DNA from 3 places in the Providencia sp. UF-183 genome. Region 1 is predicted to be linked to each of the others. Evidence: predicted binding sites of a transcription regulator. Region 1 holds the regulator's gene; each other region holds the start of a gene.

Evidence for each region. The regulator CRP, encoded in region 1, controls carbon source genes, mostly activating them, when cyclic AMP is high. The targets are predictions, from matches to a motif close to ATGTGANNNNNNTCACAT.
Region 2: the regulator CRP is predicted to act here: its motif matches at 2,443-2,460, upstream of AC4IFT_RS05695 (NupC/NupG family nucleoside CNT transporter).
Region 3: the regulator CRP is predicted to act here: its motif matches at 7,929-7,946, upstream of msrB (peptide-methionine (R)-S-oxide reductase MsrB).

Annotation. Positions count from the first base shown of each region.
Region 1 is NZ_JBSICD010000017.1:83,429-92,309, reverse strand. It holds gene AC4IFT_RS15810 (hypothetical protein) at 78-302, opposite strand; gene AC4IFT_RS15805 (LysE family translocator) at 377-982, opposite strand; gene AC4IFT_RS15800 (hydrolase) at 1,084-2,067, shown strand; gene AC4IFT_RS15795 (YheU family protein) at 2,064-2,273, shown strand; gene AC4IFT_RS15790 (phosphoribulokinase) at 2,332-3,198, shown strand; gene AC4IFT_RS15785 (OsmC family protein) at 3,289-3,690, opposite strand; gene crp (cAMP-activated global transcriptional regulator CRP) at 4,045-4,677, shown strand; gene AC4IFT_RS15775 (hypothetical protein) at 4,865-5,839, shown strand; gene AC4IFT_RS15770 (hypothetical protein) at 6,024-7,385, shown strand; gene AC4IFT_RS15765 (aspartate aminotransferase family protein) at 7,446-8,660, opposite strand; gene AC4IFT_RS15760 (aminodeoxychorismate synthase component II) at 8,790-8,881, opposite strand, start outside.
Region 2 is NZ_JBSICD010000005.1:928-10,314, reverse strand. It holds gene AC4IFT_RS05705 (addiction module antidote protein) at 1-129, shown strand, start outside; gene ligA (NAD-dependent DNA ligase LigA) at 232-2,250, shown strand; gene AC4IFT_RS05695 (NupC/NupG family nucleoside CNT transporter) at 2,525-3,709, shown strand; gene AC4IFT_RS05690 (DUF3820 family protein) at 3,775-3,993, shown strand; gene AC4IFT_RS05685 (MarR family winged helix-turn-helix transcriptional regulator) at 3,999-4,415, opposite strand; gene AC4IFT_RS05680 (SDR family NAD(P)-dependent oxidoreductase) at 4,538-5,290, shown strand; gene AC4IFT_RS05675 (LLM class oxidoreductase) at 5,336-6,373, opposite strand; gene AC4IFT_RS05670 (glutathione S-transferase family protein) at 6,390-7,013, opposite strand; gene AC4IFT_RS05665 (LysR substrate-binding domain-containing protein) at 7,126-8,010, shown strand; tRNA gene AC4IFT_RS05660 (tRNA-Ala) at 8,028-8,103, opposite strand; gene gltX (glutamate--tRNA ligase) at 8,276-9,387, opposite strand, start outside.
Region 3 is NZ_JBSICD010000007.1:64,124-77,799, reverse strand. It holds gene nhaB (sodium/proton antiporter NhaB) at 1-784, opposite strand, end outside; gene fadR (fatty acid metabolism transcriptional regulator FadR) at 1,005-1,721, shown strand; gene AC4IFT_RS08545 (D-amino acid dehydrogenase) at 2,220-3,521, shown strand; gene alr (alanine racemase) at 3,584-4,663, shown strand; gene AC4IFT_RS08535 (MipA/OmpV family protein) at 4,796-5,548, shown strand; gene AC4IFT_RS08530 (D-hexose-6-phosphate mutarotase) at 5,613-6,494, opposite strand; gene gapA (glyceraldehyde-3-phosphate dehydrogenase) at 6,726-7,721, opposite strand; gene msrB (peptide-methionine (R)-S-oxide reductase MsrB) at 8,077-8,490, shown strand; gene AC4IFT_RS08515 (YeaC family protein) at 8,611-8,913, shown strand; gene pncA (bifunctional nicotinamidase/pyrazinamidase) at 9,006-9,632, opposite strand; gene ansA (asparaginase) at 9,644-10,663, opposite strand; gene sppA (signal peptide peptidase SppA) at 10,832-12,688, opposite strand; gene AC4IFT_RS08495 (NAD(P)H nitroreductase) at 13,038-13,589, shown strand; gene selD (selenide, water dikinase SelD) at 13,600-13,676, shown strand, end outside.

The DNA of each region.
Region 1 (8,881 bases):
TATTCCACCCGCATGGCGAATCTTTCTTTTTTGCATTGTTTGTGACAAATAAATGTCTTGCTGAACATTCTTTTCGGTCAGCCAGATCCCCCAAACATTTTTTGATATTCCGAGAACAAATTCAACTTTCCATCTCTTACAAACTTGACCAGTAAATGCTTTCGTAATAAAAAAGGAGAATGTTTTTCATTTAAAGGAACAAGAATTTCATCAATATTCTTAGTATACTCACTACCAAGAAGATATTCGTTACTTGGATTCAATTTATCAAATTTATAATACTGAATAGAAACAGTTACCATATAACTTCCCTGTTCAATTACATAACCACCTAACAATCAACTGAAAAACAAGATTGTTTTAGTTAATAAATCTATTATTCGAACCAAATCAATGGTACGCACAGTGCCGTCAGCAATCCCATCGTCCAGTTGAAGATAAACCATGCACGGCGGCTACGAAGAAACAAGCTAATTAGCGAACCAAACCCCATCCAAATAAGGCCTGCCACCAAATTCACAATCACAAAAGCAACACTCATCACAATTATAGATTGAGTAAATAACTCGCCGGGCAGGCTAAACCCGCCAACAGCCCCTAAACCCATCATCCATGCTTTTGGGTTTAAAAACTGCAATAAACCGCCCTGATACCAAGTCACGCTTTTTGCCACTTCGCTATTTTCCTTAAGTGGTGCATAATTTGCTGTTGCGGTTTTCCACGCAAGCCATAAAAGGTAAATACTCCCTGCAATCTTTAAAACGATATGAATAGCAGGATATAGCAGTAAAAGCGCAGCAATCCCAAATGCAGAGAGGTAAAGTATGGACTGCATACCTAGCATGATCCCTAGGCATAATGTGATAGTACGGCGAAAACCATAGTTTGCTGCACTTGAAGTCAGCAACATATTGTTAGGGCCGGGTGTGACTGCTGCAATGAATAGAAATGTAAAAAGTGAAAAAATCAGCCCCAGTGTCATTTATACTTTAATCCTCAAACTCAAATTTGTTTACTTGCATCACAAAAAAATAACAGTATGTTATGTGACTCACAAGAGTCCCCATTAAATAAAATAAGGCTATGTCAGAAAACTTTCGTCCGATAAGTTGGGCTAAGAATCCACACCTCCAAACGTTATTGCCAAGAATTTTTCGCAGGACACCGAAAATTAAACCTCTTTGGCAGAGACTTGAATTGCCTGATGGCGATTTTATCGATCTTGCTTGGAGCGAAAAACCTGAGCTCGCTGCACATAAGCCGCGTTTGGTCATTTTTCATGGCTTAGAAGGCAATTTCAAAAGCCCCTATGCTCACGGTATGCTAGAAAGTGCACAAAACCAAGGCTGGTTAGGTGTGATTATGCATTTTCGGGGTTGCAGCGGCGAGCCCAATCGCCAACAGCGTATCTATCACTCAGGTGAAACCAATGATGCTCGTTATTTCTTACGCTGGCTAAAACAAACTTTTGGTGATGCACCAACAGCCGCTGTCGGTTATTCCCTTGGTGGCAATATGTTAGCGTGTTATCTCGCTGAAAGCGGTCAAAATGCCGATGTAGATGCAGGCGTTGTGGTCTCCGCCCCATTAATGTTGGAAGCCTGTTCATTGCGTATGGAAAAAGGGATTTCCCAATTTTATCAACGCTATCTACTCAATGGCTTAAAGCGTAATGCGACTCGTAAACTGGTTCGCTACCCCGGTTCCTTGCCATTAAATTTGTTACAGCTAAAACAACTGAAACGTATTCGTGAATTTGATGATGTTATCACCGCTCGTATTCATGGCTTTGATGATGCAACGGATTATTATCAGAAATGTAGCGCCCTCCCTAAGCTTGCCTATATTACGAAACCAACGTTAATCATTCATGCCAAAGATGATCCTTTTATGGCACCTGAAGTCGTTCCTGATTTATCCCATTTACCTAAAAACGTGGAATATCAAATGACTGAACACGGTGGCCACGTGGGCTTTGTGAGTGGGACATTAAGAAAGCCTCAAATGTGGCTAGAAACCCGGATTCCACAATGGCTAACTCCTTATTTAAATAAGGAAAAAGAATGATTATTCCTTGGCGAGAGCTTGCGCCTGAAACACTGGATAATCTGATTGAAAGCTATGTGTTACGCGAGGGCACCGACTACGGCGCCCAAGAAAAAAGTCTGCAAGATAAAGTGAACGATGTGAAACGGCAGTTAGTTTCTGGCGAAATTGTGCTAGTCTGGTCAGAATTGCATGAATCCGTTAATTTCATGCCTAAAGCCCGCTAACCCGCTTCGTTCGCTGTTTCTGAAATAGTGGCCATAAGCGCAACACAGGGAGTCCGCTATGTCCAAAAAACACCCGATTATTGCCATCACTGGTTCAAGCGGTGCTGGCACGACCTCAACTAGCCAAGCATTCCGTAAAATATTCCATCAATTAAATATCCAATCTGCTACGCTAGAAGGTGACAGCTTTCATCGCTATACGCGTCCTGAAATGGATATGGCAATCCGTAAAGCCAGAGAACAAGGCCGCCATATTAGTTATTTTGGCCCAGAAGCCAATGACTTTGCGCTACTTGAGCAAACACTGGTGGATTACGCCAAAACGGGCTGTGGAAAATCACGAAAATACCTACACACCTACGACGAAGCCGTGCCTTATGGTTTACAACCGGGTACATTCACCCCTTGGGAATCGTTGCCAGAAAAAACGGATGTGCTGTTTTATGAAGGCTTACACGGTGGGATAGTGACACCTGAGCACAATGTTGCGCAACATGTTGATTTACTTGTCGGTGTTGTGCCTATCGTGAACTTAGAGTGGATACAAAAGCTTATCCGTGACACCACTGAGCGCGGGCACTCCCGAGAAGCGGTAATGGATTCAGTGGTACGTTCGATGGGGGATTACATTAACTACATCACGCCGCAATTTTCTCGTACCCACATTAACTTCCAACGCGTACCGACTGTGGATACCTCAAACCCGTTTTCAGCGAAAGCCATTCCTTCACAGGATGAAAGTTTTATTGTTATTCGTTTTCGTGGGCTTGAGCAGATCGATTTTCCCTACCTGCTATCAATGATATCAGGCTCTTTTATCTCTGCGATGAATACTATTGTCGTGCCTGGCGGGAAATTAGGTCTCGCGATGGAATTAATTATGACGCCAATAGTCGAAAAACTCATTAGCCAGAAACATAGCTAAATTGTTTTTTAATTATTAAACAAGATGCTTACCAATAATTAAGATAAGCATCTTTAAATTCAAATATATTAATAATAATTAAATTTATTTTTAATTTTTTATTTCAAAGCTATGGGTCACTTCGACAGTTTTTTCCAACATCAACGCGACCGAACAATATTTTTCAGCCGAAAGTTGAACGGCACGTTCAACGGCTTTATCCGTTAATTCATTCCCTGTTACAATAAAATGCAGATGGATTTTAACGAAATAACGTGGCGCCTCTTCACGGCGCTGAGAGGTTAATTTCACTTCACAGTCGGTAATATCATTACGGCCTTTTTGTAAGATGGATACCACGTCAATTGCGCTACAGCCACCCGCAGCCATTAATACCATCTCCATTGGGCTTGGTGCTTTATCGCCTGCGTTACCGTCCATCATCACTTGGTGGCCTGACGCTGACTCACCTAAAAAAGAGAGTCCTTCTACCCATTTAACTCTTGCTTCCATTTTATTCCCCTTGAAATGAAATCGATTTAAAGGCTACATTGTTCCATAGATATAATGAATGTTATATCAGCTTTATTCTGCTGAAGCGATACAGGGAAGACTTTCTGTATTGGATATGCTACAAACAATACTTAGTTGATAGGATTAAGATCAAAACTCAACGTTGTATTTGATTATATTATAGTGTTGATATCAGTTTGTTTACCCTAACCATGAAAAGCGGTTGATGCAATGTTGCTCTTCCTGTTATTTAGGGTATATAAGACAAATTAATATGCTAAGCTAGTGACTTTAAAGCCAGCCTTTCTGGTACGCTTTCCGGATGGCTGCAATAACATACAGAGGATAACGCTAATGGTTCTCGGCAAGCCACAAACAGACCCTACTCTTGAATGGTTTTTGTCACACTGCCATATTCATAAGTATCCATCCAAGAGCACACTGATCCATCAGGGTGAGAAAGCAGAAACCCTTTACTACATCGTTAAAGGTTCAGTGGCTGTTTTAATCAAAGATGAAGAAGGCAAAGAAATGATCCTCTCCTACCTGAATCAGGGGGATTTCATTGGTGAGCTTGGATTATTTGAAGAAGGGCAAGAACGTACTGCGTGGGTTAGAGCAAAAATCGCCTGCGAAGTTGCTGAAATTTCTTACAAAAAATTCCGTCAATTGATTCAGGTTAACCCTGATATCTTAATGCGCCTCTCTGCGCAAATGGCAAGCCGCCTGCAAACCACGTCAGAAAAAGTGGGCAACCTCGCCTTCTTAGACGTAACTGGCCGTATTGCACAAACGTTACTGAATCTAGCCAAACAACCTGATGCCATGACGCATCCAGACGGGATGCAAATCAAAATCACCCGTCAGGAAATTGGCCAAATCGTTGGTTGTTCCCGTGAAACTGTCGGCCGTATTTTGAAAATGCTGGAAGATCAAAACTTAATCTCTGCGCATGGTAAAACCATTGTTGTTTACGGTACACGATAATTAACCTTTCGCCTCACTCCCTTGGTGGGGCGCACACTTTCAAATAGCGTTGTATCATCGATATAACGCTATTTTCCCAAAATACGATTATTTTATATATCATTTTTTAATGAGTATCGTTTCTTTATATTTTCTCTATTTAGCTCTCTATAAAATAATAATTATAATATTAAGTAGGGTTATATTTATGAAAATTACACTTAGCAATTTGTCAGGTCATTCCGATATTTTTAAAAACATTAGTAATTCCGATGATTTTATAAAGAAAATCTTTACTGTTACTGCTTCATCGAGAAAAGAACCATTATCCACTCAGCGGCAATCTAAACCATCACATGCTTGTAGCCTAGAAAGCATTGACTCAGCTTATGAAAGTGATTCAGAAAGTATAAAGGATACTAAATTATTACACTCTGACGAATTTAAGTATAAAGTTGATCAACTGAAAGGTCGATTATATAAGTTTTATGCATCTACTTTTTATAATGAGCAAGATGCCAATTCGCTAATAAAAGAAAATCAGACAATTTTTGAAAATTTCAATCGCGCTGATGAAGAAATGCATGGATATGCCAATTTTTTATATCGGTACGTTAAAATTCCAGGGGTTAATATCAACACTCCAGAAATAAAGGATGAAATCATAAAAAACTATCATCCACCTAGGCAACTAGAAAATAAAAACGGTACTAAAATCCCCTTAATAATTCAAAGAAACACAAAAGAAATTATTAATGTTAATTCCCCATTAGAGCAAGTTAAACAAAAAACAACGCCTTTTTCTCAAAAAAAAATTACATATGTACACTATAGAGTTGCTGACAATATTCAAGAGCATTCTAAATCAACCCCTCTACCTAAAAGCACTTTTGATTTTAAGGGGAATATATTACAAACAAAAACATCAGCATTAAGAACACAATATATCAAGCAACATTACAAACTATCTAACAAATCTACGCCATTAGACCATAAAGAACGAAAACCTCACTTAAATAGGAATGTCACTTCAATTAAAAACTCTGACTTAATAAAAATAAGCAATAGCATTAAAAAAGAAAAAAGACTAATTATGGAAATGAATTCACTTAAAGATAATATCTTTGAAATACAAAAACAAATTCACATTAATGATAATTTATTGAACGAATTAAAAAAATAAATCATTCAATAAAGTGTTTTCTTTTTTCATTTAAAACCATCATTAAGTCAATGATTAATTACATCTTATCAACATAACAATGTCATAAGATAAAACCAACATATTGAATAGGTTAATAATTTCAATATTAAGCATGAATATTTAATTAATAAATTACTTTTTAGTATTAATATAGGATATGACTATGAAAACTAATCCCCAGAACAATACCACAACTAGCTCACTATACAAAGAAATTTCATCAACTGGAGCTACAAGAGAAACACCCACTATTATACAAAAAATTAAAAATATAAAAGTAAATAACCCATTCTCATCTTTTCGTTTTAACAAAAAAGATGTGGAATCAAAGTTTCACATAAACCTAACAGAAAATGAATCACAGGAAAAAGAATTAAATTTATTCCATACATTAAACTCAAACAAAAAAACAATATCCACCCTCGAAAATAAGCTAATAGAAAAATCTTTTAAGATCCCACAATTCATCAAAGATTTAACAAATAAAATAGAAAAATCCATTAATAACTTGTTAGATAAGAATAGTTTTTTTAGTGAAAATCCCGCTACAGATGAAATCATCGAAAAGCAAAATGAAACAATAGGCTACCTTAAACATTACCAAGATTTATTAGACAGAAATGAAAAATTAACAAATAAACAAGAAGAGCTAAAAAACGAAATTGATGATCTGAAATCATCCATAAGATATGAGTCAAAAATAAGAGGAATTTCACACTTAAAAAAAGAAAGTAAATACCTTTCTTCATTAGAAGAAGAAGTATCAAAAGAGATTAACATGGAAGAAAAGAATGAAAAATTGGAAAGTTTAATTAACATGCAAACGACAGTAAAAAATTTACTAACTGGTGAACTAAAAGACATAAAAAATAAAATTCACAATATTACATTGGATAAAAGTGCTCTAGAAAAAAACATTTTAGCTATAAAAAAACCAATAATGAGCGAATTTTTAGTTACTTACGATGAAGACAATACGCCTATATACCATGATGAATCTCACAACTTTGATTTTGATGATGTATTTGAAAAAAAATCGGAAGTAGAAAACACAAAAAACAATGAAAATATTGATAATTTAATATTTGAAAATAATTCATTATATAATCTAATAGATGAGTTAGTTAAAAACAAAATTAATTCAACAAGTATGTTCCATGAATTAAAGCTTAAAAATGATATAAAAGATCATGAAATTAAAGCACTAAGGGAAATACTTGCTAATAAAGAGAAAATGATGACCTCTATTAGTCTCACTTCATTATCTTCTGGTTACAGTTCCGATAATGAGGCTAATAACCTTACACCAGACACTAAGGTTAATGAGAAAAAAACAGCTCAAAAAAAAGAGAAACTAAAAAATAAATACCCTTTAGCCAAGAATAAAAAAGTAAATAAATATTCACATGAACATAAAGTTCAATGCCTAGCTGCTGGAATACCCAGTAATAGCTCAGAAGAGCAATTACAAGCACGGTTAGAGGACCAAGCTAAGATGAAAAAAATGCCATTACCAGCTCAATAGCCGTTATAAAAAACAATTTTTTAATAAGTTGCAGAAATCATTCTGCAACTTATCTTTCACTTATTTCAGCAACTTCCCGATCGCCGTCTCTAATTTCGCCATACCGCTGTTGATTTCTTCTTCAGAAATAATCAGTGAAGGCGTAAAACGCAGTACATTAGTGCCTGCATTTAACATCATTAAGCCTTCTACAGCACTGGCTTGCAAAACATCTTTCGAACGGTTTAATAGTTTGCCATCTAACTCCGCGCCGATTAATAACCCCATTCCTCTGATCTCGGAGAAAATGCCATATTTATCGTTCAGCTTATTTAAATGAGCAACGAATAGCTCGCGACGTTTTTCGACACCTTTTAACACTTCTTCAGTATTAATAATATCAAATGCCGCATTACCTACCGCGCAAGCTAATGGGTTACCACCATAAGTCGTCCCATGAGAACCGACTTCCATGGTTTTCGCGATTTCTTCTGTGGTGATCATTGCACTAATTGGAAAACCACCGCCCAATGCTTTTGCCGTAGTTAAAATATCGGGTGTCACATCATAGTGCATATATGAAAATAGTTTACCTGTACGCCCCATTCCACTTTGCACTTCATCGAAAATTAATAAGGCGTTATTTTCATCACACAGTTTACGAACACCTTGCAGAAATTCTGACGTAGCCGCAGTGACACCGCCCTCACCTTGTACAGGCTCTAAAACAACCGCACAGGTATTCTCATCTATCACTGCTTTAACCGCATCAAGGTCGTTAAAAGGCACATGGATAATGTCCGCAGGCTTTGGCCCGAAGCCATCTGCATATTTAGCTTGTCCACCGACCGAAACGGTAAATAATGTGCGCCCGTGAAACCCCTGCTTGAAGGCAATAATTTTGGTTTTATAAGGGCTGTATTTTGTGATGGCATAACGACGTGCTAGTTTAAAAGCCGCTTCATTGGCTTCGGAACCTGAGTTCACAAAAAACGCGCGATCGGCAAATGTTGCTTGGGTCATTTTTTGCGCGAGTTTAAGCGCTTGTTCATTGGTAAAGATATTACTGACGTGCCAAAGCTTCTCACTCTGTTCACGAACGGCCGCGACCAAACTTGGGTGGCAATGACCCAAGGCTAAAACCGCAATTCCGCCTGCAAAATCAATGTATTCTTTGCCTTGCTGATCCCAAACACGGCTTCCTTCGCCCTTGACTGGAATAAATTCTGCTGGCGAAAATATAGGCAACATGACTTGGTCAAAAGTCTGCCGATTTACTGATTGTTGTTCTGTCATACCCCTCACCTGCTCTAACTTGATGCTTAAGTGAAAATATAAGCATCAAATATGAATAAAAAATCACAAAAGAGCAATAGGTAAGGGTGAAATATGCATAATTAATTTATTATGAACAATATTACCAAACTAATACTTTAGGAAATTATTCAATAACTCATGACCTTGTTCACTCAGAATGCTTTCAGGGTGAAACTGAACGCCTTCGATTGGCAAGGTTT
Region 2 (9,387 bases), on a different contig from region 1:
GAAACGGGGCTTTCCCGTGAGCAGTTATATCGCTCATTTAGTGAAGATGGTAACCCTACGTTAAAATCCACGTTAGCCGTGATGAAAGCGCTGGGTGTTGAACTTACGGTAAAAACCCACATTAACTAATTTTATCACCGAGCCAGAAAATCAATAATCTGGCTTTCAATATGCCTGATTTCTTGTGGCGTCAGCCCTTGATTGGGGGTTTTTTATCTTTACGAGTGGATCATGACTACCAAAAACGAAATCGAAGAATTAAAAAAACAGTTACGCCATCACGAATACCAATATCACGTACTTGATGCTCCTGAAATTCCTGATGCGGAATATGACAAACTGATGCAGCGTTTGAAGGCGCTAGAAGAAGCGAATCCAGAGCTTATCACCAGCGATTCGCCAACTCAGCGTGTCGGTGCCGCACCTTTGTCCGCATTTGAAACGGTGCGCCATGAAATTCCGATGCTGTCTTTGGATAACGTTTTTGATGAAGAGAGTTACTTGGCTTTTGATAAACGCGTTAGAGATCGCTTAAAAAACCGCGATGAACTCACATTTTGTTGTGAATTGAAACTTGATGGTTTGGCGGTGAGTTTGTTATATGAAAATGGCGAACTTGTACAAGCAGCAACTCGTGGAGACGGCACTGTTGGCGAAAATATTACGGCGAATGTGCGGACTATCCGTGCAATCCCTTTACGTTTAACGGGAGACAACATTCCTGCTCGTGTGGAAATTCGCGGTGAAGTCTTTATGCCACAAAAAGGGTTTGAAGCGTTAAATGAAGAAGCGCGTCGAACTGATGGTAAAGTTTTCGCTAACCCACGTAATGCCGCTGCGGGCTCATTGCGCCAGCTTGACCCGCGCATCACCGCGAAAAGGCCTCTGACATTCTATTGTTATGGAGTTGGGTTGATTGAAGGTGGTACGTTGCCAGACACGCATTATGATCGTTTGCAGCAGTTTAAAGCGTGGGGTCTGCCCGTCAGTGACTATGTACAGCTGCGCCAAGGCCATAAAGCAGTACTGGATTTTTATCACCAAATCGAACAAGTTCGCCCTGAATTAGGGTTTGATATCGATGGGGTGGTGATTAAAGTCAACTCAATTGCAATCCAAGAGGAGTTAGGTTTTGTTTCCCGCGCACCGCGTTGGGCTACGGCATTTAAATTTCCTGCACAAGAGCAAATTACGTTATTGAAAGACGTGGAGTTCCAAGTCGGGCGTACGGGGGCGATCACCCCCGTTGCACGCCTGGAGCCTGTCCAAGTCGCGGGGGTTATTGTCAGTAATGCGACATTGCATAACGCAGATGAAATCGAGCGCCTTGGCGTGCATATTGGCGATACGGTGATTATTCGTCGTGCTGGGGATGTTATTCCACAGATTGTCAGTGTGGTTGCGGATAAACGCCCCGCAGATAGCCGTGAAATCGTCTTTCCAACTCAGTGTCCTGTTTGTGGCTCAGACATTGAACGTATTGAAGGTGAGGCTGTTGCGCGTTGTACGGGTGGGTTAATTTGTGGTGCGCAGCGTAAAGAGGCACTCAAACACTTTGTGTCTCGTCGTGCTATGGATGTGGATGGCATGGGCGATAAAATTATCGACCAGTTGGTCGAAAAAGAATATGTACAAACACCAGCCGACCTTTACCAATTAAGTGCAGGCAAGTTAACTGGGTTGGATAGAATGGGGCCAAAATCTGCACAAAAGCTGATTGATGCGCTCGAAAAGTCTAAACAAACTACGTTAGCCCGCTTTATTTATGCACTAGGGATCCGTGAAGTTGGTGAAGCGACAGCGGCTAACTTGGCGGCGCACTACGCAACATTAGATGCAGTTATGGCTGCGGATGAAGAGTCTTTAAAAACCGTACAAGATATCGGCCATGTAGTCGCTAAGCATGTGGTAAATTTCTTCCACGAAGCGCATAACCAAGCGGTTATTAACGATTTAATCACGAAAGCGAATATTCATTGGCCAGAAGTGAAAGTGGTTAATAGTGCCGACATTGATAGCCCATTCGCAGGTAAAACCGTGGTATTAACGGGCTCGATGAGTGTTTTAACCCGTGATGAAGCGAAAGATAAGCTAGTGGCTTTAGGGGCAAAAGTCGCAGGGAGTGTGTCGAAGAAAACGGATATGGTGATTGCGGGTGAAGCGGCCGGTTCGAAATTAGCAAAAGCGAATGAGTTAGGTATTCAGGTGATTGATGAAGATGAGTTGATTCGTTTGCTGAATATTGAATAGTGAACTATATTCTATTTGGCTTAGTTATCTCACTAAGGTGAGGTGACTAAGTCACTGATAGGTTGTTGTAAGACCTAAACTAAATTTTTAATTAAATTTCTGTGCAAAAAAGGTCATCTGTCCCTTTCTCTCTGTTTGAAACGTGATCCCCTTCTGCTTTTTGCAAAATACACCTAGTTAGTTTTCATATTAATGTGACATCTGTCTCATTTAAATGTTACCTATTACATAGAATATGCACATAGACTGATTCTTAAATTTGTTGGAGTCGCATATGACCTCGATCCTGCATTTCGTTTTATCTTTAGTAGTAATCGCTGCTCTTGCCATTTTAGCAAGTAGTAACCGTAGGGGGATCCGTCCTCGCTATGTTGTTCAACTGCTTGTTATTCAAATTGCATTAGCGTACCTGTTCTTGAAATCAAATATTGGTGAGTCTTTTGTTCTGGGTGTCGCTGGGGTATTTACGCACTTGTTGGGTTACGCAGCAGAAGGGACAAAATTTATCTTCGGCGGCATGATTGAAGGGAATTTAGCGTTCTTCTTCTTACAAGTTCTGTGCCCAATCATCTTTATTTCTGCCTTAATCGGGATTTTACAGCACATTAAAATCCTACCGATTGTGATCCGTATCATCGGTACTGTGTTATCTAAAGTTAACGGAATGGGTAAACTGGAATCATTCAACGCAGTAAGCTCATTGTTACTGGGTCAGTCTGAAAACTTTATCGCCTATAAAGACCAGCTTAACCGCATGTCTGAGCGCAGAATGTACACCATGGCGGCTACCGCGATGTCCACAGTATCCATGTCAATCGTGGGTGCCTACATGACAATGCTGGAGCCTCGTTTTGTCGTTGCCGCACTGGTTCTGAATATGTTTGGTACGTTCGTGGTGTTGTCTTTAATCAACCCGTACCCACCTGAAGGTGAAGAAGACATTCAAATGAGCAACCTGCATGAAGGCCAAAGCTTCTTTGAAATGTTAGGTGAATATATTCTTGCTGGGTTTAAAGTCGCGATTATCGTTTCTGCAATGCTGATTGGTTTTATCGCCTTGATTGCAATGGTTAATGGTATTTTCTCTGCTATTTTCGGTATCGACTTCCAAACTATGCTGGGCTATGTGTTTTATCCATTTGCTTGGATCTTAGGTATCCCAGCGGATGAAGCGCTGCAAGTGGGTGGGATCATGGCGGTCAAGATGGTAACGAATGAATTCGTTGCAATGGATGGCCTGCAAGCTATCGCAGGTGGCTTATCTGAGCGTTCTGTTGGTATCTTGTCTGTATTCTTAGTTTCTTTCGCTAACTTCTCTTCAATTGGTATCATCGCTGGTGCTATCAAAGGGTTAGATGAAAAACAAGGTAACACAGTGGCGCGTTTTGGTCTGAAATTACTATACGGTTCAACCTTAGTTAGCTTCTTATCTGCTGCAGTTGTCGGATTAGTATTGTAATTCGCAAAAAAGTGTTAGATTAAGAGCGGCGTTCATTAGGACGCCGTTTTTTTATGGGGGCAACAATGGAAAAGCAAGATCTTATCGATATGGCAAATACCTATATGCCATTTGGTAAATACAAAGGCTGTATTTTGATTGATTTACCAGAAGAATACCTTCTTTGGTTTTATAAGAAAGGGGAGTTCCCAGCTGGGCGGCTTGGGCAGTTGATGGAAATGACCCTTGGTTTGAAAATTGAAGGGTTAGAAGGGTTAGTAAAGCCGTTAAAACGGGCTAAGTGATGAGATCACTCATGCCCTAAAGCGTCAGTAATTTTCTGACTCAACTGAATAAAAATGTCTTGTTCTTGCTGCGTTAATGCGGCTTTAACTTTAACTGCATTTTCTGCTCGGCCTGTTGCCGCACGTTGTAAAAAATGAGCCCCTTTGTCTGTTAAACGTGTGATCAATTCCCGCTTGTCTTCTTCAGACTGATATTGTTCGACAAACTCAAAAGACTTTAATACCCGTAAAAACTTCGATAAATTTTGTCGAGAAATGCCCAGTAATTGGCTGAGTTGGCTTGGCGTTAAATCCCCTTTAAGCCTCAAAATCTCCAGTACATCATATTGTCCCCACGTAATTTGTTCAGGCGTAAAGCTGACACGGCGTGCAACCAGTGTGCATTGCAACAATGATAATGCGTCTTCAAGGGAACGGGACATAAAAATTCTTCCTTATTATTCAACAGGGAAAGTATACCTTGGCACTAAGAAGAAAACGAGTGATTGATTAACTTTAGTTAATTAATTATAGTTAACTAAAGTTAATTATAATTGAGGTGGCTATGCAACAATTCACAAACCAAATCGCGTTGGTAACAGGAGCATCTACAGGGGTAGGTTTTGGTATTGCATTAAAACTGCACTCATTAGGCGCGACAGTGGTTATAACAGGGCGTCATGAAGAGGCCCTAACGCGAGCCGTCCACGAAATTACGCCAACAGAGGAGCGTATTAGTGCAATAAAAATGGATGTGGCAAATGCAAAGGATTTCCAATCAACCATTAAGCAGATAGAAGCAAAATATGGTGCGCTGCATTTTTTAGTCAACAACGCAGGTGTGACAGGCCCGCATGGTGTAAATATTGAGGATTACCCATTAGAGGCATGGCATGACGTGATTGAAACAGACATCACAGGGACATTTCATGGTTTGAAATACGCCATACCTGCAATTCATCGCAGCGGCGGTGGGGCAATCGTCAATTTATCTGCCTGCAATGGTGTGACAGGGATAGCGGGTATTGCACCTTATACTGCGGCCAAACATGCGGTATTAGGGCTTACACGCTCAGCTGCGTTAGAGAATGCCAAAAAAGGTATACGGATTAATGCCGTAGGGCCTGGTTATGTTGAAACACCGAATATTGCGATGCTACCACAGGATACGCAAGATTGGATGGCATCGACACATCCAATGGGGCGGATGGCGAAAAGAGAAGAGATAGCTAATGTGGTGGCTTTTTTATTATCAACGGACAGCAGCTTTATAACGGGTGCATTTATTCCCATTGATGGTGGTTATACAGCACAGTGATTCTTTTAGGCACCTTATGTAGCAAGATAAGGCGCCTACTAAACATTACCAGTCTACAGGTTTTCCTTGTATTGCTTGGTGGCTTGGGAAGTGCGGTAAAATATCCTCCGCCATTTCTTGTAGAACCTCTGCCGCTGGGCGCTGTGAATATTGAATACCTAATGCGGCATGGTTTACCCCCGCATCTTGCCATTCTTCAAGCAATTGAATCAAACCGTGGCGCCCAGTACGCAGGGTAAACCCTCCACGCAACGGTGTTCTTGGGTAGTTCGGGTCATCTACAAGGTCAATCCATTCGTTCGTCATGTGTGGGCGGAAATCGTTGTTTGGAATGAGGGAGCGCCATGCCTCAATTTTCTGCCCTAGCCGGATTGCCCCTTCAGAGTGGCTGGTGGCTTCAGGGTAGGATAGCCAACCATCAGCGTAATCCGCTACCCATTGTTTGGATTGGCCAGATGAACCTGTCACAATTAAGGGAATTTGCCCTGCAACCGGTTTAGGTAACAATTCTGCGCGGCTTATTGTGCCTAAAGGTGACTGAATTTCCAGAGAGCCGCGCTGTATCAGCTGGCGGAAGTAATCAATCGACTGAGCAAAACGAGCAGCCCGCTGTTCGTAATCAATCCCATAAGCTGGGTATTCAATGGCTCTATCCCCAGAGGCTACTCCCATCACTAAGCGGTTACCAGAAAGTTGGTCGATAGTGGTGGCAGCTTTGGCCAAATCAATTGGGTGGCGCAGTGAAAAAATAGAGCTACCGGTGACGAGTGCAACCTGCTTTGTTCTGGCAGCAATAAACGATAAATAAGTCAGTGGGTCAAAAAGTTGCCCTGCATCACCAAAAATGGGGTCGAATAAGGGAATGTCTCGTACCCAGACCGCAGCAAAATTCTTTTGGTCAATATATTCAATTAGTTCTATTTGCCCTTTTAATACTTGTTCATCTCCTTGATAAAATCGTAAGGGAAGAAAGATCCCCAATGTCAGTTTATCAGGGGCGAACATGCGGCGGTAACCAATATGGTTAGTAAATGAAGTCGAAGGTAATGCTTTCGTTTTCGGTAAAAAAGCCGTTGTATTCACAAGTGAATTTCCTATTCTATGCTTCAGTTGCAGGGGCTGGGAGCGCAATGCCTTTTTTGACAGCAGGCCTTGCTGCAATGCGTTGGTACCACTCAAATAAATGCGTGTGTTGGCTAAAGTCGAAGTCAATCACCTCCGCAATATGTAGCCAAGCAAAGTTAGCAATATCCGCAATCGTATAGCTATCTCCTGCAATAAAGGGGTTATTTTGCAATTGTTGGTCTAATACCTTGAGTGCTTTGTGTGTCATTGTGAAATAACGTTCAACCACATCTGGTTTAACTGATTTATCGAAAATTGCGAAATTGACCCACTGGCCAATAATCGGACCAAGGCTGGCTGAATGAAATTGTAGCCATTTGATGACCTCCCATTTCTGTTTAGGCGTGTTAGGTAAAAGTTTGCCTGTTTTCTCTGCGAGGTACAGTAAGATAGCCGCGGATTCAAATAGGGTAATATCCGCTTGTGGGTCATGAAGGACAGGGATACGACCGTGAGGATTAAGCTGCAAAAAAGCAGGCTGTTGATGATCCCCTCGGGAAATCTGTATATGGTTAAGGTGATAATCCAAGTTTAGTTCTTCTAATGCTATGGTTATCTTGAATCCATTTGGGGAGCTATCGGTATAAAGTTCAAGCATAGTTGCCTTCTAGTTTTTATCTGGATATATTGATATTTACTTTTGATTATTGGTTTTTTAATGAAGAAAATAAAACCATATAAACTCAACTTGAATTTAGAAAAACTAAACTATGAATCCAGTGCTCCCCTTACTTGCCTTACGCGCTTTCACTGAAGTGGCAAAACATAAAAGTATTAAGCAGGCTGCGAGCTTTCTTGGTGTGACCTCGGGGGCTGTTAGCCAGCAAATTCGTTTGTTAGAAGAGCGGGTGGGGGTAGCCTTGTTTGTGCGTAGTCATCACAGTATGGAGTTAACACATGCGGGGCAACGAGTTTACCCTGCATTGTTGCAGGCGTTTGAACAAATCGAGGGTGCTATGTATGTGCTTGAAAATATACAGCAAGAACAAACGATCACTCTTAGCACAGTTCCTTCGTTCGCGGCTTCTTGGTTAGTGCCTCGTTTGGGGAAATTTACCCAGTTACACCCTGAAATAGAAGTGCATATTGAGGCCTCTGCAACATTGGTTAATTTGCACCAACAGCGAGTCGATATTGCTATTCGCCATGGGCTAGGGAATTACCCAAATTTAGTCAGTGAGCAGCTAATAAGCCCCGTTTTATTGCCAGTGATGAGTCCAAATTTTCCGCTTAGCGCAGTGATTGAAACCCCTCAGGACTGTCTTAATTACCCATTATTGCAAGATAACGACCGTATGGATTGGTCGCTTTGGCTGGCGGCTCATGGGGTGGAATACAACGAAAAAGCAAAACGCGGAAGTGCATTTGACGATGATTATTTGCTGATCCGTGCTGCAATTGCTGGGCAAGGATTGGCGTTGGTACCTAAAGAGTATGCCATGCAAGAAATTGCAGAGAAACGCTTAGTGCAAGTGCTTGATAAGCCATGGCCCGCTAGGTTTGCCTATTATTTGGTGATGCTGCCTGAAACAATTGAAAGGCCAGAAATCATTAAATTTATAAATTGGATAAAAACGGAAGCAAAAGGAAATTAATAAAGGAAGGCGAAATATGGTGGAGCTAAGCGGGATCGAACCGCTGACCTCTTGCATGCCATGCAAGCGCTCTCCCAGCTGAGCTATAGCCCCAAACAAAATCTTTTGGACGGGAGGCATCATATTCAAGCTCGATAGGAGTGTCAATAAAATAATCGGTTTTTCCGTTTAATTGCTGAAATATAGAGCATTTTGCAATCAACGTAAGCATAAACATAAGAAAGGAAAAACTGCCCCCAAGAAATGAGGGCAGGGATAGCATCAATTATTGGGCAGATGCTTCGCGTTCAGCAATAAACGCTAAGGCTTTATCAATGCGAGCAATAGAACGCGTTTGGCCAATTGCGTGGACAGTCACATCGAGGCCCGGAGATTGACCAGCACCTGTTACAGCAACACGTAAAGGCATACCCACTTTACCCATGCCGACTTCTAATTCAGTTGCAGTAGCTTCAATTGCTTGGTGGACATTTTCTGCGGTCCAATCAGTGATTGCGGCTAATTTATCTTTAACCACTTCTAATGGCTGGCGAGCAACAGGGCGCAGGTGTTTTTTCGCTGCATCAGCATCGAATTCTTCAAAGTCTTGGTAGAAGTAATGGCAAGATTCAGCCATTTCTTTCAGCGTCTTACAACGTTCACCCAGTAATTTGATTAGCTCAACTAATTGTGGACCATTGCTGGTATCAATATTTTGCTGCTCAATATGCCATGCAAGGTACACCGCCACTTCTTCAGCAGGTAATGTATTGATGTAATGATGGTTTAACCATTGCAGCTTTTCAGTATTAAATGCACTTGCTGATTTGCTAATAGCATCAAGGCTGAAAAACTCCTTCATTTCGTCAATGGTAAAAATTTCTTGGTCACCGTGGGACCAACCCAGACGCACTAAATAGTTCAGTAGCGCTTGTGGCAGGTAACCATCATCACGGTATTGCATGACGCTAACTGCACCATGGCGTTTAGACAGTTTTTTGCCATCATCACCTAAAATCATTGAAACGTGAGCATACACAGGTACTGGCGCACCTAATGCTTTTAGGATATTGATTTGGCGAGGCGTGTTGTTGATATGATCTTCGCCACGAATAACGTGCGTAATTTCCATGTCCCAGTCATCAATAACAACACAGAAGTTATACGTTGGTGAGCCATCAGTACGACGAATAATTAAATCATCTAACTCTTGGTTGCTAAATTCAATTGGGCCACGAATTTTATCATCAAAAATCACAGAACCGTCTTGTGGGTTGCGGAAACGAACAACATGCGGTTCATCAGCTGTGTGGTTATGCGCATGGTCGCGGCAGCAACCGTCATAACGAGGCTTTTCATTATTCGCCATTTGCTCTTCACGCAGTGCTTCTAAGCGTT
Region 3 (13,676 bases), on a different contig from region 1:
CGAGAAAACAAACGATTAAACCACATAGGAAAACAGGGATAGTGACAGGCGCCATGCGTAGGTAGAAGGTGATGAAATCCCAATTAACATGTTTTGCAATGATTAAGTTTTGGGGCTCGCCGACCATAGTCATCACACCGCCGAGTGCCGTACCGATCCCTGCATGCATCATTAAGCTACGCAAAAACGCGCGAAATTGTTCTAACGTTTGTTTTTGCTCGCAGCTATCGATAAATCCATCATTTTGCAGGTCAATATCACTGTGCTGATTGGAGGCATATTGATGGTAAATAGAATAGAAACCAATGGAAACGCTGATCACGACAGCTATAACGGTTAACGCATCTAAAAAAGCAGATAAAAACGCACTTGCTAAGCAAAAAGCTAATGACAGAATTCGTTTAGAACGGACGTTTATTAGTAATTTGGTGAAAACAAATAACAAAAGCTGCTTCATAAAATAGATGCCTGCCACCATAAAGATCAGCAGTAAAACCACTTCAAGGTTGTTACTGATTTCATGGGAAATCTGTGCAGGGCTTGTCATGCCAATAAGAACTGCCTCGATAGCGAGTAAGCCACCGGGTTGTAATGGGTAGCACTTTAATGCCATTGCGAGTGTGAATATAAATTCAATCACCAATAGCCATCCCGCGATAAATGGGCTGGCAAAATAGAAAACAATTGGGTTGATTATCAGGAATATAATAATCGCAAGTTTGTACCAATCGGGGGAATTTCCCAGAAAGTTTTTCAAAAATGCACTTTTTAAACTAAAATCCATTATGGCTCGTTATCCTCTTATTGGATGTTATGTCACGTTCCACAACATACTACTCTTATCTTTTAAGGATTTTAAGTCTATTTGCTAATTGATAATGTATGAATTATATGGAAATTCTATGATTTGTTTCACTCTTTATTTTGAGTCTAACTATATCAGAAGAAGACAATCTGGTATGATTTCCCCAATATCCGTTTAAAAGGTTTGGAATAATAAAAATATGGTTATTAAAGCTCAAAGCCCGGCAGGTTTTGCGGAAGAGTACATTATTGAAAGTATATGGAACAACCGTTTCCCACCAGGTTCAATCTTGCCCGCTGAGCGCGAACTGTCAGAGTTAATTGGTGTAACACGCACTACCTTACGTGAGGTGTTACAGCGTCTGGCTCGTGATGGTTGGTTGACCATCCAACATGGTAAGCCAACGAAGGTGAACAACTATTGGGAAACGTCGGGCTTAAACATTTTAGAAACGCTTGCTCGATTAGATCACGATAGAGTTCCGCAACTGATTGATAATTTACTGGCGGTACGGACAAATATTGCCGCGATTTTTATCCGAACAGCATTTCGGAACAACCCAGAAAAGTCTTTAGAAGTATTAGCGGGCAGAGAAAAAGTGGAAGACAATTCTGATGCATTTAGCGATTTGGATTATAACATTTTCCGCGGTCTCGCTTTTGCGTCAGGTAACCCAATTTATGGGCTGATTATTAATGGGTTAAGAGGTTTGTATACCCGTGTTGGCCGGTATTATTTTTCTAACCCGGAAGCAAGGCGCTTAGCATTAAGCTTTTACCAGCAACTGAGCCACCTGTGCCGTGAGCAAGCCTATGACCGTATTATGGAATGTGTACGTAATTACGGTAAGGAAAGTGGCCTGATTTGGCATTCAATGCAAGGCAATATGCCATCTGATTTAGCCCATATTCGTTAAGCATATAGCATAACCAAAATTTCAATGATTAAAGCCAGCATTCAACGATGATTGCTGGCTTTTTTATTGTTAGTCTTTTTAAGACGTGCGTTTTATCGTTCTTCATGGGAATGTACGCTATAACAATCGATATAAAACGTTTAATTAAAATAATATTCTATGAATATTGCAATTAACGATGTATTGGCTTTTAAAGTGGGCGTTGGTGAGTGTGAGGTAATCGACAGTAAGTTCTTACTCTTTGATAGATTATACTGAAAAATATCATTTTGATTTTTAGGTTTATTTTCAATTCTTATTGTAATTCATTGATAATTATGATTTAAATGGATTTTATTATATTCCATCTATTAGAATAAAAATCCATATTGTAAATATATTGTGACAATAATTGAACTTTTTATCTGAATTGTTAAAAGTGTTAATTCACTGCATTGGCAAAAGAATACTAGAATATTATTCTAATGAATAATTCATCATTTCGCGGCTGAGGGCCCTATGAAAATTCTCGTGTTAGGTGCAGGTGTTATTGGTGTGACAACAGCATGGTATTTGGCGCAAGAAGGCCATGAAGTTATTGTTGTGGATAGACAGTACGATGTTGCTGAAGAAACCAGTGCGGGCAATGCAGGACAAGTTTCACCCGGGTATGCAACGCCATGGGGTGCCCCAGGAATTCCCCTGAAAGCCGTGAAGTGGATGTTTGAAAAGCATGCGCCACTGGCAATTCGTCCAGATGGGTCGCTGTTTCAGTTACGCTGGATGTGGCAAATGCTCAAAAACTGCGATATTCAGCATTACGCAATGAATAAAAGCCGAATGGTTCGTATTGCTGAATATAGCCGTGACTGCATGCGTGAACTTAGACATGATATCGGAATTCATTATGAGGAGCGCCAAGGGGGCACGCTGCAACTGTTTCGCACTGCAAAGCAATTTGATAATGCCGCGAACGATATCACTGTGTTACAACAAGAGGGCGTGCCGTATGAATTGCTAACCTCTGATGAATTGATCAAAGCAGAGCCTGCGCTCGAATTTGTAAAACACAAATTGACGGGCGGGTTGCGTTTGCCAAATGATGAAACTGGGGATTGCCAACAATTCACTAAGAAGCTCGCTAAAATGGCCAGTGATGCAGGGGTAAAATTCCAATTTGGTGTGCAAGTTGAACAAATTCTAACGGAAGGCCAACGCGTAAGTGGTGTGCGTATTGATGGTCAGATCCTGCAAGCGGATAGATATGTGGTGGCCATGGGGTCTTATTCCACAGCAATATTGCAAAAATTGGTTAAAATCCCCGTTTATCCACTCAAAGGCTATTCGTTGACAATGCCAATTATTGATGCCGAAAGAGCGCCAACCTCCACCATTTTAGATGAAACCTATAAAATTGCAGTGACACGTTTTGACGAACGCATTCGTGTCGGTGGCATGGCAGAAGTGGTTGGTTTTAATTTAGAGATCCTAAAAAAACGCTGTGAAACATTGAAAATGGTGGTACAAGACTTGTATCAAGGTGGTGGTGATATCAGCCAAGCGCAATTTTGGACAGGGCTCAGACCTATGACGCCAGATGGTACACCGATTGTCGGGCCAACCGCGTATAGCAATTTATATTTGAATACGGGGCACGGCACGTTAGGCTGGACAATGGCATGCGGTGCGGGCAAATTGCTGGCGGATTTAATTTCAGGAAATACACCTGATATTGCCTCTGATGATTTATCAGTATCACGGTATTTAGATGGGTTTAATACGAAATTAGTGGCAGGTGGGCATTTAAACCCCGCGCGTTAATTTATTTAGGTTAGATAACCAATGTGCTGACATAAAAATAGACATGTATTTAAGGAATTGAGATGCCACGCCCAATTAGTGCTGTTATTCATTTAGGCAATTTACAACATAATTTATCCGTTGTGCGTCAGCATTCAGGGCAAGCAAAAATATGGTCAGTCATGAAAGCGGATGGTTATGGTCATGGCATTAAACACATTTGGCCCGCATTAAAAGCGACAGATGGTTTCGCAGTGTTAGATATTCAAGAAGCTATTTTGTTGCGTGAGGAAGGTTGGGAGGGGCCAATCTTGCTCCTTGAAGGCTTTTTTCAGCCGCAAGATTTAGGCGCTATCGACCAATATCATTTAACCACCAGTGTACACAGTGAATGGCAACTTTATGCCATTGAAAATGCACAGTTATCTTCCCCAATTTCGGTGTATGTAAAACTCAATAGTGGGATGAATCGTTTAGGTTTTACTGCCACAGAGTATCAAGCGGTTGTTCAACGGCTGGTGGGTATGCCAAATGTTGCCTCAGTAACATTAATGAGTCACTTTGCTAATTCAGATACGCATACAGGGGTTGCTGAACCATTTGAACAAATTAAGCAATTTAGCCACTTGTCTCTACAAACTTGCATTGCTAATTCGGGGGCGACACTTTGGCATAAAGATACGCAATATGATTGGATACGGACGGGGATCTTACTGTATGGCGCATCGCCAAGTGGTAAATCAGCAGATGTGCATCAATATTCACTAAAAGCTGCCATGACGTTGCAATCAGAAGTGATAGCGATACACGATATTACGGCTGGAGAGTCGATTGGCTATGGTAGTCGATTTACGTCATCAAAACCCATGCGTATTGCGACAGTGGCTTGCGGCTACGGGGATGGTTACCCTCGCCATGCACCGAATGGTACGCCCGTTTTGTGTAACGGAACGCGCTGTGATTTACTCGGTGCTGTCTCCATGGATATGCTGACGATTGATATTACCCACTGTGATGATGTGAAGTTAGGAACAAAAGTCGAATTGTGGGGACAAAACCTACCCGTAGATGACGTGGCACAAGCCGCGGGGACGATCGGTTATGAATTAATGTGTGCCCTTGCAAAAAGAGTTCCTGTTCATTACGAAAAAAGCGTAGAATAATTGTTAACCAATGCTGTAAATAATTTCACAGATTTAGCTTTAAATGTGATTTAGATTATGAATATTGGGAATCTTTCCATATTGATATAACATATAACGTTGATCCGTCTCTCATTATTTTTAGGTTTAAATATGTCTAAAACAATTAAATTAACCACACTTGCTGTGACGTTGAGCGTGTTATCTAGTGCTGCTTTAGCGGGTACATGGTCTGTTGGTGGCTCAGTATTGGCACAATCTACGCCATATAAAGGCATCAAGTCTCGTGATTACATTACACCAGTACCCATTGTAAATTATGACAGTGAAAACTTTTACTTTCATACATTAGCGGCGGGATACTACCTGTGGAATGACACGCAAGATCAACTGTCTTTAGATGCATTTTATTACCCACAATTTTTCAAACCTAAAGACAATGATGACAAAGCGATGCGTGAATTAGACCGTCGCCGTGATACTGTCATGTCAGGTTTAACTTATCGCCATAAAGCGGACTGGGGAACACTGCGCACCAATATTTCAGGTGACATCCTTGGGATAAGCAACGGTATTCGTGGTGAGTTTGCGTACCTGTATGGTTTCGAAGGTGACAAATGGTCAATCACACCGGGCTTGGGTATCAAATGGGATAGCAAAAATCAAAACCGTTATGAGTATGGTGTTTCTTCAAAAGAATCCCGTAACAGTGGTTTAAAACGCTATAACCCAGGCTCAAGCTGGACGCCGTATATGGAAGTCACAGGTAACTACCGTTTCGACGAAAATTGGACTGTATTTGCGATGGGGCGTGTTGACCGCCTACCGAGTGAAGTTAAAGACAGCCCAATGGTTAACAAATCCGTTTCTGCGATTATGTGGACGGGTGTAACTTACACATTCTAATGTGTCGTTAACAATCATAAAACCCCAGAGGGTGATCCTACTGGGGTTTTATTTTATCTCAATATCAATCTTGCGGTTTATTATCGCGGCTTACCATCACTAAAGATAGTCGAGCAGGGTGCTGCGCATCACTTTTCATTGGCACATTAATACTGGCCGTTTCAACACAGACCATTTGTTTATAACCATTATTCGGCATGTCTTGCATGCTGCATGATAATTCCGCCCAAGGGTTCCAGCACACCACATCACTATTATGATAATGATGTAGTTCAATCGTGCGGTTCCAGCCATCATCGCGTAGAAGGCTGTACTCTTCAGGTTCTGAATAGATGCGGTCAGTATGTTTATTGAATTTTAACGGTTCAGACTCATACACTTCTTTATCGGCGACTTTATCGAAATAATGACCACCAAGGCCATAAACAGTGGCTTTATGGATATCACTGATATTGAAATAAGTGTGCAATGCCGCTGTCGTTTCAAAATCACCATAACTTTCGAGCTCAAGCTCACAGGTCTCACCGAGTTTCATTCGCAAAATCAAGGTGAACTCATGGGGCCAGAGTTTACGAGTATATTCTGTGTCGGTGAGCGTGAAAGTTAAAATCACGCCATCATCATGTTCATTATGGGCAGTAAACTGCCAAGGTAAAATACGCGCAAATCCGTGACTAGGGCTTGCTACAGGGCCAAACCATGGCCAACAGATAGGAATACCACCACGGATAGCCACACCGTCTTTAAACGCACTTTCAGAGCTTAACCAGAGGCACGGCTTTTGCCCTGCAGGCTGCCAATCAATGAGATGAGCGCCTTGTAGACTCACTGCACCACGTACTTTTGGGTGAGAAACTACAATCAGTGGCAAGTCACCTAATTGACGTTGGGTGATATAGGCAGAAAGTTGTTTAATGACGGGTAGAGCAAAAATTTTTTCGTGCATGGTATCGGCCTGTGTTAGTGGAGACAGAATGAATACGCATTATACGTTTTGCGTGTGGCAGATTTGTGCGATGTGTGGCACTTATCTTAAATCTTACGAAAATCATGTTTATACAGTATCGAATAATGGATTAAAGATAAATGAGGTGAGTGAAAATGTTAATGCAGTATTCGATATGATACAAAAGAGCCGCCAATAGGCGGCTCAGTCAGACTAATTACTTAACAGCTCTTATTTAGAGATGTGAGCAATCAGGTCTAATACTTTGTTTGAGTAGCCAGTCTCGTTGTCATACCAAGAAACTAATTTAACAAAGTTATCGTTCAGTGCGATACCTGCTTTAGCATCAAACACAGAAGTCAGTTTTTCACCGTTGAAATCTGTTGATACAACGTCATCTTCAGTGTAACCCAGAACGCCTTTCAGCTCGCCTGCAGCCGCATCTTTGATAGCATCACAGATTTGTGCGTAAGTTGCTGGTTTTTCCAGACGAACAGTTAAGTCAACAACTGAAACGTTTGGAGTAGGAACACGGAAAGACATACCAGTCAGTTTGCCGTTCAGCTCAGGGATAACTTTACCTACAGCTTTAGCAGCACCAGTTGAAGATGGGATGATGTTTTGAGCAGCACCACGACCACCACGCCAGTCTTTGTGAGAAGGGCCATCAACAGTTTTCTGAGTTGCCGTTGTTGCGTGAACAGTGGTCATCAGACCTTCAACGATACCGAATTTGTCGTTGATAACTTTAGCCAGTGGAGCTAAGCAGTTAGTTGTGCAAGATGCGTTAGAAACGATTTCTTGACCTGCGTAAGCTTTGTGGTTAACGCCCATAACGAACATTGGGGTGTCATCTTTAGAAGGACCAGTCAGAACAACTTTTTTCGCGCCTGCTTGGATGTGTTTACGTGCAGTTTCGTCAGTCAGGAAGATACCTGTAGCTTCAGCAACAACGTCAACACCGACTTCGTTCCATTTCAGGTTTGCAGGATCTTTTTCTGCAGTAACACGGATTTTTTTACCGTTTACAACTAGGTGACCATCTTTAACTTCAACAGTACCGTTGAAACGACCGTGAGTTGAATCGTATTTCAGCATGTAAGCCATGTATTCTGCATCGAGCAGGTCGTTGATAGCAACGATTTCGATATCAGAACGCTCTTGTGCAGCACGGAAAACGATACGGCCAATACGACCAAAACCATTAATACCTACTTTGATAGTCATAGTATTTCCACCAGCTATTTATTCGTGAATTAAGTTGTAGTTAAAGTTACCAAAACCTTGCCAGCCGTCAAGCGGAATCGTGTCAATTATTGAAAAAAATCAATTCTGATACCACTAACTGCTTATTTGTCAGCCATTTCAGCGGCAAATACAGCCGCACGTATTATCGGGATTGTACGGCATAATGAAACCATCTATCAGTGATATATGTGATACGCTTCACAAATCAAAACGGAAAGTAAGATGCTTCTTAGTTTAGAATAGTTTTATAAAAAATGTTGTTAATTTTTTGTTGCTAAAAATTACAGCATGATAGTCATCAACCGAACAAACTATTTAAATACGTGGGTAAGTCATGTCACAGAAAGATAAACAACACGTTGATATTTCAGATTTAAATGAGATGCAGCGCTATGTTACACAGCAAGCGGGCACCGAACCGCCATTCAGTGGTCAATTATTGCATAACCGTAAAGAGGGTGTGTACGAATGCCTGTGCTGTGGTACACCTTTATTTATGTCTGAGACCAAATTTGATGCAGGTTGTGGGTGGCCGAGCTTCTATGAAGCAGTGAACGACCATGCCATCAAATACATCGAAGATTTCTCTCATGGGATGCACCGCATCGAAGTTCGCTGTCAAAATTGCGATGCACACTTAGGGCATGTGTTTCCTGATGGTCCTATGCCAACGGGACAACGTTACTGTATTAATTCAGCATCCTTAAGCTTTTTGGATGAAGAGTCAGGTGAAAAGACACGTGGATAGGCAGCTGAAGGGTGCTGAAGTTTATTTTTTACTTTCAGCTTTTGCAGGCAATAACGATTCAGCTAGAAATAAAAAAGCAGTTTAATTAAACGTCAGTTTACATTTTCGAAGGAGCGTGCCGTGAGCGTAGAAGTCGACCCAAAACATATTGAACAATTACTTGCAGTGATGACCCCGGAAATTTATGAGCGCCTTGTCACCGCGGTTGAGTTAGGGAAATGGCCTGATGGGGTTCCTTTAACGGCGGAGCAGAAAGAACATAGCTTACAGATGGTCATGCTATGGCAATCGCGTAACAACCATAACCCTGAGCATATGACGGTAGGGACAAACGGTGAAATCACCATGAAGAGTAAGCAAGAGCTCAAAACGATGTTCCAAGGGGAAATGCTAGCCACACTCAAACCGCAAAATAACGATTAAGTTAAACTGCAGTATTTTAATGGAGTGCCAAAAGGCAATATTTTCTCAAGGGACACCGAGCCTGAGAAAATATTGCCGAAGATAATGGACGATTAGACGATATCATCTAATGTGATAAGTTTGGCACCTTGCTGTTCCATCTCGATTAACGCATTCTGGCTGTCATTAGCCGTTAAGTTAACCCCACGGCAGCCATCCACTAGCACGTCGACACTGTAGCCCAAATTTAAGGCATCAAGCACCGTAAATTTAACGCAATAATCGGTCGCAATCCCCATAATCATTAAGCGGGTGATCCCTTGAGCTTGTAGCCATGCATGTAAGCGTGTTTGGCTCACTTTGTCGTTATCAAAGAAAGCACTATAACTATCAACTTGTGGGTTTTCACCTTTGGTAAACGTTTCTTGGATGGCTTGCGTGTTTAATCGGGGATGAAAATCCGCACCTTGCTCGCCTTGGACACAATGCACGGGCCACCACACTTGCGGTAATCCATTAAGTTCACCGATATCGCCAACTTGTGTACCTGAATTTTCCGCAAAGCTTAAATGTTCCGCAGGGTGCCAATCTTGACTCGCAATGACGGTGATGTCTTTTTGTTGGCAAACCGTGATTGCCTTATTGGCTACGACTATAACATGTTCACTTTCATTCACGGCGAGCGTACCGCCTGTACAGAAATCATTTTGTAAATCGACTAACAATAGGGCCGTTTTCATCATTTCCTCAGTTATTCATCAGCGTAGCTCAATTCACCACGTAAATTATTTTGCATTAATTCGCGGATCAGCGCAGGTGTGTAATCTTGACTTAGTAAGTAATGTAATTTACTCAAGGCCGCTTCAAAAGTCATGTCATAACCGCTAATGACCCCTGATTCTGCAAGGGCATGACCTGTGGCATAGCCTTCCATATTCACACGCCCAGAGATGCACTGTGTTAGATTGACCACAATAATCCCACGATTGGTGGCTTCACGTAGGATACGCAGTAACTCAGGTTGCTGAGGTGCGTTTCCAACACCATAAGAGCGCAGAATTAATGCTTTGACGGGCTGCTGAAGAATATTACGAACAATCTCAATCGATAACCCAGGGTAGAGTGTGACAACGCCAATAGGTTGCGGGGTGATGCGATGGGTTTTGAATTCACCCACACCAATAGGTGCAGGGCAAGCATTGAAAGTACGAATGTGAATACCGGCTTCCATCAACGGGGAGCAGTTCGGTGAGCTGAAAGCATCGAAACCGTCTGCGTGAGCTTTGACTGTGCGATTACCGCGGTACAATTTATTATTGAAAAATAGCCCGACCTCATTAATCGGGTAATTCGCTGCTAAATACAACGCATTCAATAGGTTAGTTTGCCCATCAGAACGTAACGCTTCCAGTGGGATTTGTGACCCTGTCACGATAATTGGTTTCTTTAAGTTCTCAAACATAAAAGAAAGTGCAGATGCCGTGAACGCCATGGTATCTGTGCCATGTAAAATAACAAAGCCATCATATAGTTCATAATTTTGGCGAATGTCATCGGCAATGAGTTGCCAATCTTCAGGTGTGATATCAGAAGAGTCGATTAGCGGTTGGTGCTCACGAATTGTGAACTCAGGCATTTCTGGACGGTGAAATTCAGGCATCTGAGCCAATTGCGCTTGTAAATGACCCGAGACAGGGATGTAGCCTTGTGGTGAGTGGCGCATGCCGATAGTACCGCCCGTATAGACAACATAAATAGATTTCTTCTGCATTTGGTTACCTAATTTATTCGCGCATGGAGAAGTGAAAATAATTATCTGAATTTTGACGTAATTACAGGTGTATTACTATCGTTAAATTGCGAATTGGCAGATTGAAATGAGGTAATTTGAGTATACTGTGAGAGAAATCCCCTCCCGGAAGTGAGAGGGGGATGTGAATTAATTAATTTCAGCGCAATTTAAGCAAAATGCATAACGATTTTGTGGGTCATTCATTTTTAAGAAAAATTGAGCTTGTTGGCGAATATCGGTTGCCACAGCAGGTGGTAAAAAGACTTGCAGAACATCTGGCATTGCCGCTTGAACATTGCTGGTTAACTCAAGTAGAAGTTGATCCATAAAGGACAACTCTGGCTTCATCCAATCTAGCTGCACATCGGACAGTTTAGCCAATTCTGCAGCTTTATCCACCGCATCATCAAAATCACCCAGTTGGTCGACAAGGCCATTTTTCAGCGCATCTTGACCAATCCAAACGCGGCCTTGAGCAATTTTATCGATTTGCTCAGGAGTCTTGTTTCGCGCTTTTGCCACGAGGTTAATAAAGGTGTCATAACCATTTTCGATGGTAATTTGCATCATATCGGCAAATTGTGGGTTGATCCCTTTGGTGAGGGAAATATCAGCGAGTGGTGAGGTGGAAACCCCATCAGTGTATACACCAATAGAATCCAGTGATTTTTCAAATGTATTAATTACGCCAAAGATACCAATTGAACCCGTTAGCGTGCTTGGGCTTGCGATAATATAATCCGCAGGCGTGGAAACCCAGTAACCGCCTGATGCCGCCATGCCGCCCATAGAAACAACAACAGGTTTACCTGCTGCATGGGCAGAGGCTAATTCGCTACGAATAAGGTCAGATGCGCTAACGCTTCCTCCTGGACTATTCACTCGTAGGACAATGGCTTTAATATTGTCATCAAGGCGGGCATCACGTATTTGCGCTGCAATGGTATCACCACCGGCAATTCCCGGTGTCTGAGGGCCATCCATAATCGCGCCTTGCACCACGATCACCGCAATATTGCCACCTTGGTTTGCAGTGGTATCGGCAATCTTAGCGGAATAATCATAGATACTGATATTATTGAATTGCTTAGCATCTTTATTCCAACCAAAGTGCTTGCTGAGGAGCTCTTCAACTTGCTCATTGGTGTAAATTTTATCCACTAATTTCTGTTTTAATGCGTATTGAGCGCTATCCCCTTTGACTGCACGTAGCTGGCTAAGAATAGCATCTGCACCAGGGAAAATTTGTGAACTAGTCATTTTACGGTTAGCCGCTAACGCATCCAAGTAATTGTTCCATAGTGCATTTAACCACTGTTGATTCGCTAGGCGTGCTTCAGGGGACATATCATCACGCATCATTGGTTCAACCGCAGATTTATACGTTCCGACACGGAAAATATGGCTGCTAATTTTCAGTTTTTCTAACAGAGACTTGTAGTAAATACTGTTTGTCGCGAAGCCATATAAGCCAACGGAGCCTTGCGGGGTGAGGTAAATATCATCCGCAAAACTTGCAAGGTAATATTGTGGCTGAGAAAAATGGCTGCCTACTGCGTAAACTTGTTTACCCTTGCTCTTAAATTGTGCAATCGCTTTACCGATATAAGCGAGGGAAGGCTGATCCGCTCCCACTAAGTTATCAAGGCGCAAAACCATCCCCGTAATCCGGTCATCATCGGCCGCAGTGCGGATGGTGTCGACAATATCGAATAGGGAGTTTTCTTGCATTCGGTTATTTGAGGTGCCTAATAATTCACGGCTCATACGCCCAAATGGGTCTGGAGCAGAAACTTGGTCAACGACCACACCTTGCAAGTCCACATACAACGCGCCATAGTAATTTTTTTCAGGCTCAGATTCTGATTGATAAAGGGCAAAAGACCCAATCACAATAAAGAACAGCACAAGGAAAATTGCGTTAAAAACGAATTCTCGAATGAAGTTAAGTGCCTTCCAACTGATTTTAAAGATGGTGGCGAGGATGTCCCATAGTTGACGCATTTTTTCTCCTATCCTGCATATTTTGCGCTCATGTTTTTGATGGTCTTGAGGCGCAAGCTATATTGGATACTGCTTTCTAATTCATTCATTAGCAATACAGTTATTTACTAATGAATCATTTTTTATGCATAACAAATCCGTTATGCGCGATATACAATGTCACAATGATATTTTTCACTCATGACAAATGATATAATTCAATGAATTAATAATCTAATTAATGCAACTCACGTTAATCGTCAAGCAAAGTCATAGTTTAACGATAAGCTTACTATAACAATAGGTTGTGTGGGTATAATTACCTGATTGAATGATTATCAAATCAGTCTACTCTTAATCGGAGACAAATATGGATGCTTTAACCCTTTTGTTGAACCGTCGTTCAGCTTCCAGGCTCACTACACCCGCGCCACAAGGCGAAGAGCTCAACAATATTCTTGCGGCAGGTATGAGAGCACCAGACCACGGTGCATTACGCCCTTGGCATTTTGTTATCATGCAAGGTGATGGCATTAAACGTTTTAGCCAATTGCTTGAAAAAGCAGCGATTGAAGGTGGGTTAGGTGCAGAAGTCGAAGAAAAAGCACGTAATGCACCTTTTCGCGCTCCGCTAATTATTACCGTGATTGCGAAAATTAAAGATCATCCTAAAGTGCCACAATGGGAGCAACTTGTTGCAGCGAGCTGCACTGTCCAAGCGATGCAAATGGCTGCGGTAGCACAAGGTTTTGGTGGGATTTGGCGTTCCGGCTCATGGACAGAGGATGAAATTGTACGTGCAGGGTTAGGCTGTGAAGAAAATGACCGTATCGTGGGTTTTCTCTATTTAGGCACGCCAGAACTTAAAGCACCAACCAAAGTTCAAATCCCAGAGATGAACGGTTTTATCACACATTTTTAAGGGAACAATTATGACTGAGAAAATTAGGCTCACGCAGTACAGTCACGGTGCGGGTTGCGGCTGTAAAATTGCCCCAAAAGTATTAGA